Regions from separate parts of the Eubacterium sp. AF15-50 genome, predicted to be linked through region 2. Evidence: predicted binding sites of a transcription regulator. Region 2 holds the regulator's gene; the other holds the start of a gene.
The links. Region 2 encodes Rex, which represses fermentation and respiration genes when NADH is low (regulators of the CRP and FNR family bind a similar motif). Its sites were predicted from a motif close to ATTGTTAANNNNTTAACAAT; they were not measured.
Positions count from the first base shown of each region.

Region 1 (4,447 bases), on a different contig from region 2:
TACCATCAACCTTCTCCTGTGTCATTTTTCCTTTTTCAACAAGTCTTGCATAACCTTTAGCAATCTTGTCTTTTCCACCTTCAGCCCATTCCTGCTTGATATCACATAATGCAACTGTGTATCCTTCAACCTGAGCGAAAGCCTTTGCGATTCCCTGACCCATTGTTCCTGCGCCAATAACTCCAACCTTCATAATTATTCCTCCATAATATTTATGATAATTTTATTTTGTATCCACTTATGTCTCAAATCAATAATTATAAAAAACTAAGTGGCTTATATTACATATTCTTAAATGGTACAACCTTTAATTTCTTTTCTTTATCCTTTTCAAGGAAGTTACCCATACCTGCCTTCTGATCTTCTGTCTCAAAGCAACTACCGAATAATTTTTCTTCAATAACGATTGCATCATCCATGTTTGCATCTAATCCATCATTAATTGCCTTCTTGCATGCTCTTACAGCAATAGGTGCGTTCTTTGCAATGCCTGCTGCCATTTTCTTTGCTGCATCCATAAGTTCTTCCTGTGGATATACTGCATTTACAAGACCGATTCTGTAAGCCTCATCAGCCTTAATGTTTCTTGCTGTATAAATCATCTGTTTAGCCATTCCAGGTCCAACGATTCTTGCAAGTCTCTGTGTTCCACCAAATCCCGGTGTAATTCCAAGACCTGTTTCAGGCTGTCCGAAAATAGCATTTTCAGAACAGATTCTAATATCACAACTCATTGATATTTCACATCCGCCACCTAAAGCGAATCCGTTTACTGCAGCAATAACAGGAACAGGTAATGTTTCAAGTTTTCTGAAAACATCATTTCCCTTCTTACCGAAAGCTTCGCCTTCAGCCTTTGTAAGTGTTGACATTTCTCCTATATCAGCGCCTGCAACAAATGACTTTTCTCCGGCACCTGTTAAAATCAATGCTCTTGTTTCATTAACATCAACTGCATCTAATGTAGCGTTTAATTCATCAAGGACCTGGCTGTTTAATGCGTTTAATGCCTTTGGGCGGTTGATGGTAATAACTCCAACAAATCCTTCCTGTTCATAAGTAATAAATTCCATATCACTTCTCCTTTAAATTACCTTATTAAAAAACACATGAAAAGCTGGTAGTAAAATCTGCTACCAGCTTTTTATATATTTAATTAGTCTCTTTCAACGATTGTTGAGCAGCCCATTCCGCCACCGATACATAATGTAGCAAGACCCTTCTTAGCGTCTCTCTTCTGCATCTCGTGAAGTAATGTAACAAGTATTCTACAACCTGAAGCTCCAACAGGATGTCCAAGTGCAATAGCTCCACCGTTTACGTTAACCTTGCTCATATCAAATCCAAGGTCTCTTGCAACTGCAACTGACTGTGCTGCAAAAGCTTCGTTAGCTTCGATTAAATCCATATCGTCAACTGTTAAGCCTGTCTTTTCCATAACTTTTCTTGTTGAAGCAACAGGTCCAACACCCATGATTGAAGGATCAACTCCGCCAAGTGCTCCGCCAACAAATGTAGCCATAGGTGTAACGCCTAATTCCTTAGCCTTTTCTTCGCTCATAACTACTACTGCAGCTGCTCCATCATTAATACCTGAAGCATTACCTGCTGTAACAACACCATCAGGCTTTCCTGAACAGCATCTTAATTTACCAAGTGATTCAGCAGTTGTTCCTGCTCTTGGTCCTTCATCTGTATCTACAACGATATCGCCCTTTCTGTTCTTAACAACAACTGGAACGATTTCATCCTTAAACTTACCTTCAGCCATAGCCTTTTCACATTTCTGCTGTGAGTTAGCTGAGAATGCATCTAATTCTTCTCTTGTGATTCCCCACTGTTCAGCTACGTTTTCAGCTGTAATCATCATATGATAATTGTTGAAAGCATCTGTTAATGCATCATTTACCATTGTGTCAACAAGTGTTCCGTTGTTCATTCTGTAACCAAATCTTGCTTTTGGAAGTGCAAAAGGTGCCATTGACATATTCTCCATACCACCTGCAACAACGATATCAGCATCTCCTGCCTTAATCATCTGAGCTGCCATATTTACACAGTTAAGACCTGAACCACAAACAACGTTTACTGTAACTGCCGGTGTTTCAATAGGAAGTCCTGCCTTAATTGAAGCCTGACGTGCTACGTTCTGTCCAAGACCTGCCTGGATAACGCATCCCATATATACGTGATCAACTGCTTCCTTAGGAACGCCTGCTCTCTTAAGAGCTTCCTCAATAACGATAGATCCTAAAACCGGTGCCGGAGTTGTGCTTAATGCTCCGCCCATTTTTCCGATTGCTGTACGGCATGCGCCTGCAATAACTACTTTCTTTGACATAATATAATCCTCCATAAAAATTTAATTTAATATAATAAATTACATCAATTTTAAAAATTACTCACACTCTTAAATAATATCATCAATTGAATTTAACCGCAATAAACATTTAAAATAACTCTGTTAATGTTTTGTGAAAAATATGTAACATATCTGATATTTCCAAGATTGTTATAATTTTAACAAATTCTATTTCCTTTGTCTAGTATCTTCAATAAAAAAAATGGCGAATTAACGCCATTTTTTCACTAAAACCAGTTAAGTTTTATTATTTTTAATTACATTGCCTTTATGAATTTAAAAATAAACTTTTTAACGCCCTTTAAACTCTTTAACATATCGTTTCTAAATTTACGATAAAGCATGTACATTTTCCTCTTGTCCTCATCTGTAGCCCTGTCATTTGAAAACGCTGCTATAAGGGTTATGTCATATATCCATCGCCATTCTTCTTCTGAGAGCTGTGGAAACTGTTTTATCATTTTCTCTATTGCTTCTGTGGAATTGCCCTTATTTAAACCTGCTCCGAAGAAATTGCATATATTACAGATTTCCTTATAAGTGCTGCATATACTGTTTTTCCCTTTTATTTTCCGTATTTTACTGACTCTCTTAATTCTATGAGGCAAAACAAAAATAATGAATCCCGCCACCACACATATTATAAGTATGAAAGTTACTTTTAACACCTTTATTACAGGCTTTAAACTTACATTTTCACTGTGAGATGTATTCTTATGACTTTCACTGTTTACAGTTGCCTTTGTGTTATCCGCCGAAGCCGTTGTACTTTCATTTGCGTGGGTTGTAGTTACCGCTGCAACTGTAGTTGCTTCCTGCTTTGTAGTATTGTTTTCCTGTTTTGATATTCTCGACGTGCTGTATCCCGGTGTATGTTCCCTTACCTGCCAGCCTTTAATATCATTAAATACCTCACACCATGCATGAGCCCCTTCATCAGTAACCGTAGCTGCAAATGTACCGTCATTTTGTTTGGTAAAACTTGAGGGGTCAATAACGTATCCCTCCACATACCTTGCCGGTACGTCCTTCATTCTGTAAATCAACGTTGCCGCCGATGCAAAATGCACGCAAAATCCCGTTTTCCTGTTAAAAAGAAAATCCTCCACGAAATCCCTGCCATCTGTTGTTTTTCCCGGTGCTTTACTATATTGTAAATCACTAAACCATTCATTAATTGCCGTGGCAACACCTACTTCGTAATTACTGTCAATTTGATTACATCTATGTTTTAATTCATCAAGCCCCTTAGGTTTTCCGATATATCTTACTTTTGTAAATTCACTATATTTGTGCCAATAGGAAGATACATTGCTTAAATAGTCAAAATTATTACTTAAATCATTTCCATCGAAATATAAATATATATGTTGTTTTTTTCCATCACCTAAGGCACAGGTATCATAATCAGCACTTTCATCCTTTACTTCGGAAAAATACGGTGAATATCCATATTTGCCGGATGCCCCTAAAACATCAATAGTCATTTTCTGTTTTGCCAGGGATGTATAAGTTGAAAACTTATTATAGGGTTCATTTATTAACTTTTTAAACTGACTTTGTGTGTTATAAAATTCTTTTATATCCTTTACGGTATCTTTATCGGCACCTGTCCATTCCTTCCCGTTATAATCTATTCCTACAAAAGCTCTTAAATACACCGTTTTTGTAGGCTTCTTTGTAACCGTAACCTTTAATACCTTCTTCCCGGTAGCCCTGAATTCATTAATATTTTCTAACTTTCCTTTTCCAATTCCTGCTTTGGCATAGTTTCCGCTGCCTTCAAAAATGGAACTTAAGAAATCTCCCGGATTAATTTTATCAAAGTTCTTAATAGCCTCCGCTGTTTTCTTATAACTGTCCATTTTTTTATACTTTTCCAACCTAGGTGAAATATTAAAAGCCAGAACCGACACCATCAGTAACACTGCCATGGTTGCTACAGCAGTGGTAATTACATTTTTTTCTCCCTGTTGACGGTATATTGTAAAATAAAATACTGCTGCAAAAATAAGTTCTAATGTACTCGAAACTGAAGGCAGATAACCTACTGCCGAATCTAAAATCACAGGTGCTAATACCAGT
Region 1 is NZ_CAKVZL010000055.1:626-5,072, forward strand. Features, by position in the region: partial or broken gene Q5O73_RS07150 (3-hydroxyacyl-CoA dehydrogenase family protein) at 1-193, opposite strand, end outside; gene Q5O73_RS07155 (enoyl-CoA hydratase-related protein) at 282-1,073, opposite strand; gene Q5O73_RS07160 (acetyl-CoA C-acetyltransferase) at 1,157-2,341, opposite strand; gene Q5O73_RS07165 (transglutaminase family protein) at 2,620-4,447, opposite strand, start outside.
Region 1: a site for Rex is predicted at 2,509-2,528, ahead of Q5O73_RS07160 (acetyl-CoA C-acetyltransferase). Genes of this name have one in related genera too.

Region 2 (4,447 bases):
AATCCTTAGCAATAGGTACTGCCCCATGTCCGTAACCATCTGTTTTTATTACTGCAACTATTCCTGTATTTTCATTTAATCTTTCCTTCATAATCTCTACATTTTTATGAATCATATCTAAGTCAACTGTTGCATAACCTCTAAAATACTTGTCAATTTCCATAATTTCACTTCCTGTTAATCTGTAATTACACTTTTTATTTCTTCAATAATATCTGTAGCCATAAGACCTGTTTTTGATACTTTATGGGCTGCCATATCACCTGCTAATCCGTGAACGTAAGGTCCCATTACCGCTGCCTTTTCAAAATCACAGCCTATACCTATGAGGGCTGATATTATACCTGTAAGGGCATCACCGCTTCCTGCCGTTGCCATTCCATTATTTCCCGAAAGATTAATGTAAATCTGTCCGTCAGTTGCAATAACGGTTCTTGCATCCTTTAAAACCACATTGGCACCGTACCTGTAATTAAGCTCTTTGGCATAATAAATAAGGTTTTCTGCAATTTCCTTAACAGGTTTATTTATAAGTCTGCTCATTTCTCCTAAATGAGGAGTTAAAATTAATTTCTTATGAAAGTTCTTTTTAACCCTTTCATCTGCAGCAATATTGTTTATTCCGTCAGCATCAATAACTGCCGGGATTTTTGACTCAATTACCTGCTCCACAATCATCTGCTGTATGGTTCCTATTCCTATTCCCGGCCCCACAGCCACAACGTCACACCAGTTTAAACATGCTTCAAAGGCTTTTTTGTCAAATTTTTCTGTGTTGTATGTATTAATCATAGCCTCAGGAATTAATTTTGCAATAATATCCCTGTTATTTTCGTGGGTAAAAATTCTTACAAGTCCTGCTCCTGCCCTAAAGGCAGCCTTAGCACACAAAACAGCGGCTCCTGAAATATCCCTGCTGCCTGCCACTATCAGGATTTTTCCAAATGTTCCTTTATTAGAATAATTAGCTCTCTTTGGAATCATTTTCAAATCATCCACACCGGCATATTCTAATATTTCCGAAGCCTCATTGTAAGACTGTACCGGATAACCAATGTCTGACACCTCTACCTGTCCGCAGTAATCAGCTCCCGGATATAATACCGTGCCTATTTTGTGACAACCGAAAGTTACAGTATAATTGGCTTTTATGGCACATCCCATAACTTCACCGGTATCTCCGTTGATTCCTGATGGAATATCAACGGCATAAATAATATTTTTCATTTTATTTATTTCCGAAATAAGCTGTTCGTATGTACCTGTAACGTCCCTTGATAAACCTATTCCAAATAAAGCATCAACTACCACATCGGCATCTATAACACTAGATACCACAGGAACTCCTATTTTTTCCACAATACTTAACTGGGTTTTAAATTCCTCTGTTGCCTTTTCCTTATCTCCCATAACAAAAATACAGATGTTATATCCTAAAAGATACAACATCCTGCCTATAGCAACACCATCTGCCCCATTGTTACCAATGCCTGCAATAACCTGTATTGTTATATTATTTTTTTGTTTTCTTTCATTTTTGTCAATTAAATCAGCTACACTTTTTGCTGCTCTTTCCATCAAAACCAATGATGGTATTCCAATCTCATTTATCGTATAGCTGTCTATTTTCTTCATATCCGTGCCTTTAACGATATTCTCCATGAGTATGCTCCTATTTGTTTAAACTATTGTTTTTTTCTGAAATTCTATATGTAAGCTTCATAAGACTCTCTGACAGATGGACATTTTCAACAATAATGTCTCCCGAAACTCCTAGATCCGTATGGGCAAAATTCCAAAATGCCTTTATGCCACACTCTACCAGTTTCTCAGCTATTTTCTGTGCCGGTTCCTTAGGTAATGTAAGTGCCACAATTTCCACACTATTTTCCTTAACATAATCATATAAGTATCTAATGTCCAAAACCTTACCGCCTGCTGTGTCTTTACCTATCAGTTCAGGATTCTTATCAAATAACGCAGTAATCTCAAATCCCCTGTTTCTGAAATTGCCATAATTGGCAATTGCCTGACCTAAATTTCCTGCACCTACGATAACCATTTTATGTGTTACGTTAAGCCCTAAAAGCTTTCCGATTTCTTCATATAAATACTGAACATTATAGCCGTATCCCTGCTGTCCGAATCCGCCAAAATTGTTTAAATCCTGTCTTATCTGGGATGCTGTAACATTCATTCTTTTACTTAACTCTTTTGAAGATATACGCTCAATATTTTCCTGTCTTAGTTCATCTAAATATCTATAATAACGAGGCAGCCTTGAAACAACTGCTTTTGATATTTTATTCATGCTAACTCCTCATTCTTTTTTCTCTAATGTTTAATTATAAGTACATAGGGAAACATTGTCAAATATTTATCATTCTTTTATTTTTGGGATTTTCTCATAATTTCAGCCTATATTAAAGTTAATGGGATTTATAAACATATAGTTTAAAAATATGCTTATTTATGGTAAACTGTTTTCCAGGAAAATTTACTTTTACAGGAGAAAACAAATGATATTATCATGTAATCATATATCAAAATCTTATGGTGTTGACACTATTTTAGATGACTGTTCTTTCTTTATTAATGATAATGAAAAAGCAGCCATTGTGGGAAATAACGGTGCCGGCAAGTCAACCATAATGAAAATTCTAATAGGGGAACTTAGCGCTGATAATGGAAATGTTACCATTGGCAAGGATAAAACCATCGGTTATCTTGCCCAGTATCAGGATTTAAGCTCCACTAATTCCATATATGAAGAAGTAAAATCCGTTAAGCAGGACATAATTAACATGGAACAGCGCCTTATGGGATATGAAAGGGAGATGGCTAACCTGTCAGGTTCTGCCCTTCAAAAACTTATTGAAGACTATACTAATCTTGAACATCGCTTTCAAATGTTAGATGGTTATTCATACAAAAGTGAAATTGAAGGTGTCATTAAAGGTTTAGGATTTACTTCTGATGATTTTAATAAAGAAGTGGGAAAATTATCTGGAGGGCAGAAAACCAGAGTTGCCCTTTGTAAACTCCTTTTAGGAAAGCCTGACATTATAATGTTAGACGAACCTACTAACCATTTGGATTTAAATTCCATTAAATGGCTGGAAAATTATCTTTTAAACTATAAAGGTGCGGTACTTATTATAGCCCATGACAGATATTTTCTTGACAGAATCGTAACTAAGGTCATTGAAATTGAAAATCATAAGTGTCATATTTATGACGGCAATTACTCCGCCTTTGCTGAAAAGAAAAAACAGCTTAGAGAGGTGCAGCTTAATCTTTACCTTAAACAGCAAAGTGAAATTAAACATCAGGAAGAAGTTATTGCCAAACTTCGCTCTTATAAACAGGAAAAGTTTTACAAACGTGCTGAAAGCCGTGAGAAGGCTTTAGATAAGATTGAATTAGTGGATAAGCCCGAAGAATTAAATGCTGCCATGAATATTACCCTTGAACCTGACTGTGTAAGTGGAAATGACGTTTTAACTGTTCAAAACCTTTCTAAGTCATACAACACACTGCTTTTTAAGGATATTAATTTTGAAATCAAACGTGGCGAGCATGTTGCCTTAATTGGTGATAACGGTACAGGTAAAACCACTATATTAAAAATCATCAATAATATTATTTCTGCCGATAGCGGTATGGTAAAGTTAGGTACTAACGTGCATATCGGTTATTATGACCAGGAACAGCATAACCTTACTGACAGCAATACACTGTTTGAGGAAATTGCAGATGCCTATCCTGATATGACTAATACCAAAATCAGAAACACCTTAGCTGCATTTATGTTTACGGGTGATGACGTTTTTAAATTAGTTTCCGATTTAAGCGGTGGTGAAAAAGGTCGTTTATCTCTGGCAAAGCTTATGCTTTCAGAGGCTAACTTAATTATTTTGGATGAACCTACCAACCACCTGGATATGACTTCAAAGGAGATTTTGGAAAATGCCATAAACAGCTACACCGGTACAGTATTTTATGTGTCCCATGACCGTTATTTTATTAACCGTACTGCAAGCCGTATTTTGGAACTAACTCATACCAAATTAATTAATTACCTTGGTAATTACGATTACTATGAAGAAAAAAAAGAACAGCTTACTGCTACCTTCGCCCCGGAAATTGTCAAGGAAAAGGAAGCAAAAACTGTTTCAGATAATAAACTTGATTATTTAGAAAGGAAGGCTGAAGCCGCAAGGATTAGAAAATTGAAAAATGACATTTCTAAAGTTGAAGAGAAAATAAAAAAATATGAAGACAGATTAAATGAATTAGATGAAATGCTTGAGGATCCTTCCGTATCTACCAATTCAGCTAAATTAAACGAAATCAGTAAGGAACAAAACGATATCAGTAAGAAGCTTGATGATTTAATGTTACAGTGGGAAGAGTTGTCAGACCAGCTTTAATTATTTGATTTTAT
Region 2 is NZ_CAKVZL010000020.1:635-5,081, reverse strand. Features, by position in the region: gene alr (alanine racemase) at 1-163, opposite strand, end outside; gene Q5O73_RS03945 (NAD(P)H-hydrate dehydratase) at 178-1,662, opposite strand; gene Q5O73_RS03940 (redox-sensing transcriptional repressor Rex) at 1,673-2,311, opposite strand; gene abc-f (ribosomal protection-like ABC-F family protein) at 2,520-4,433, shown strand.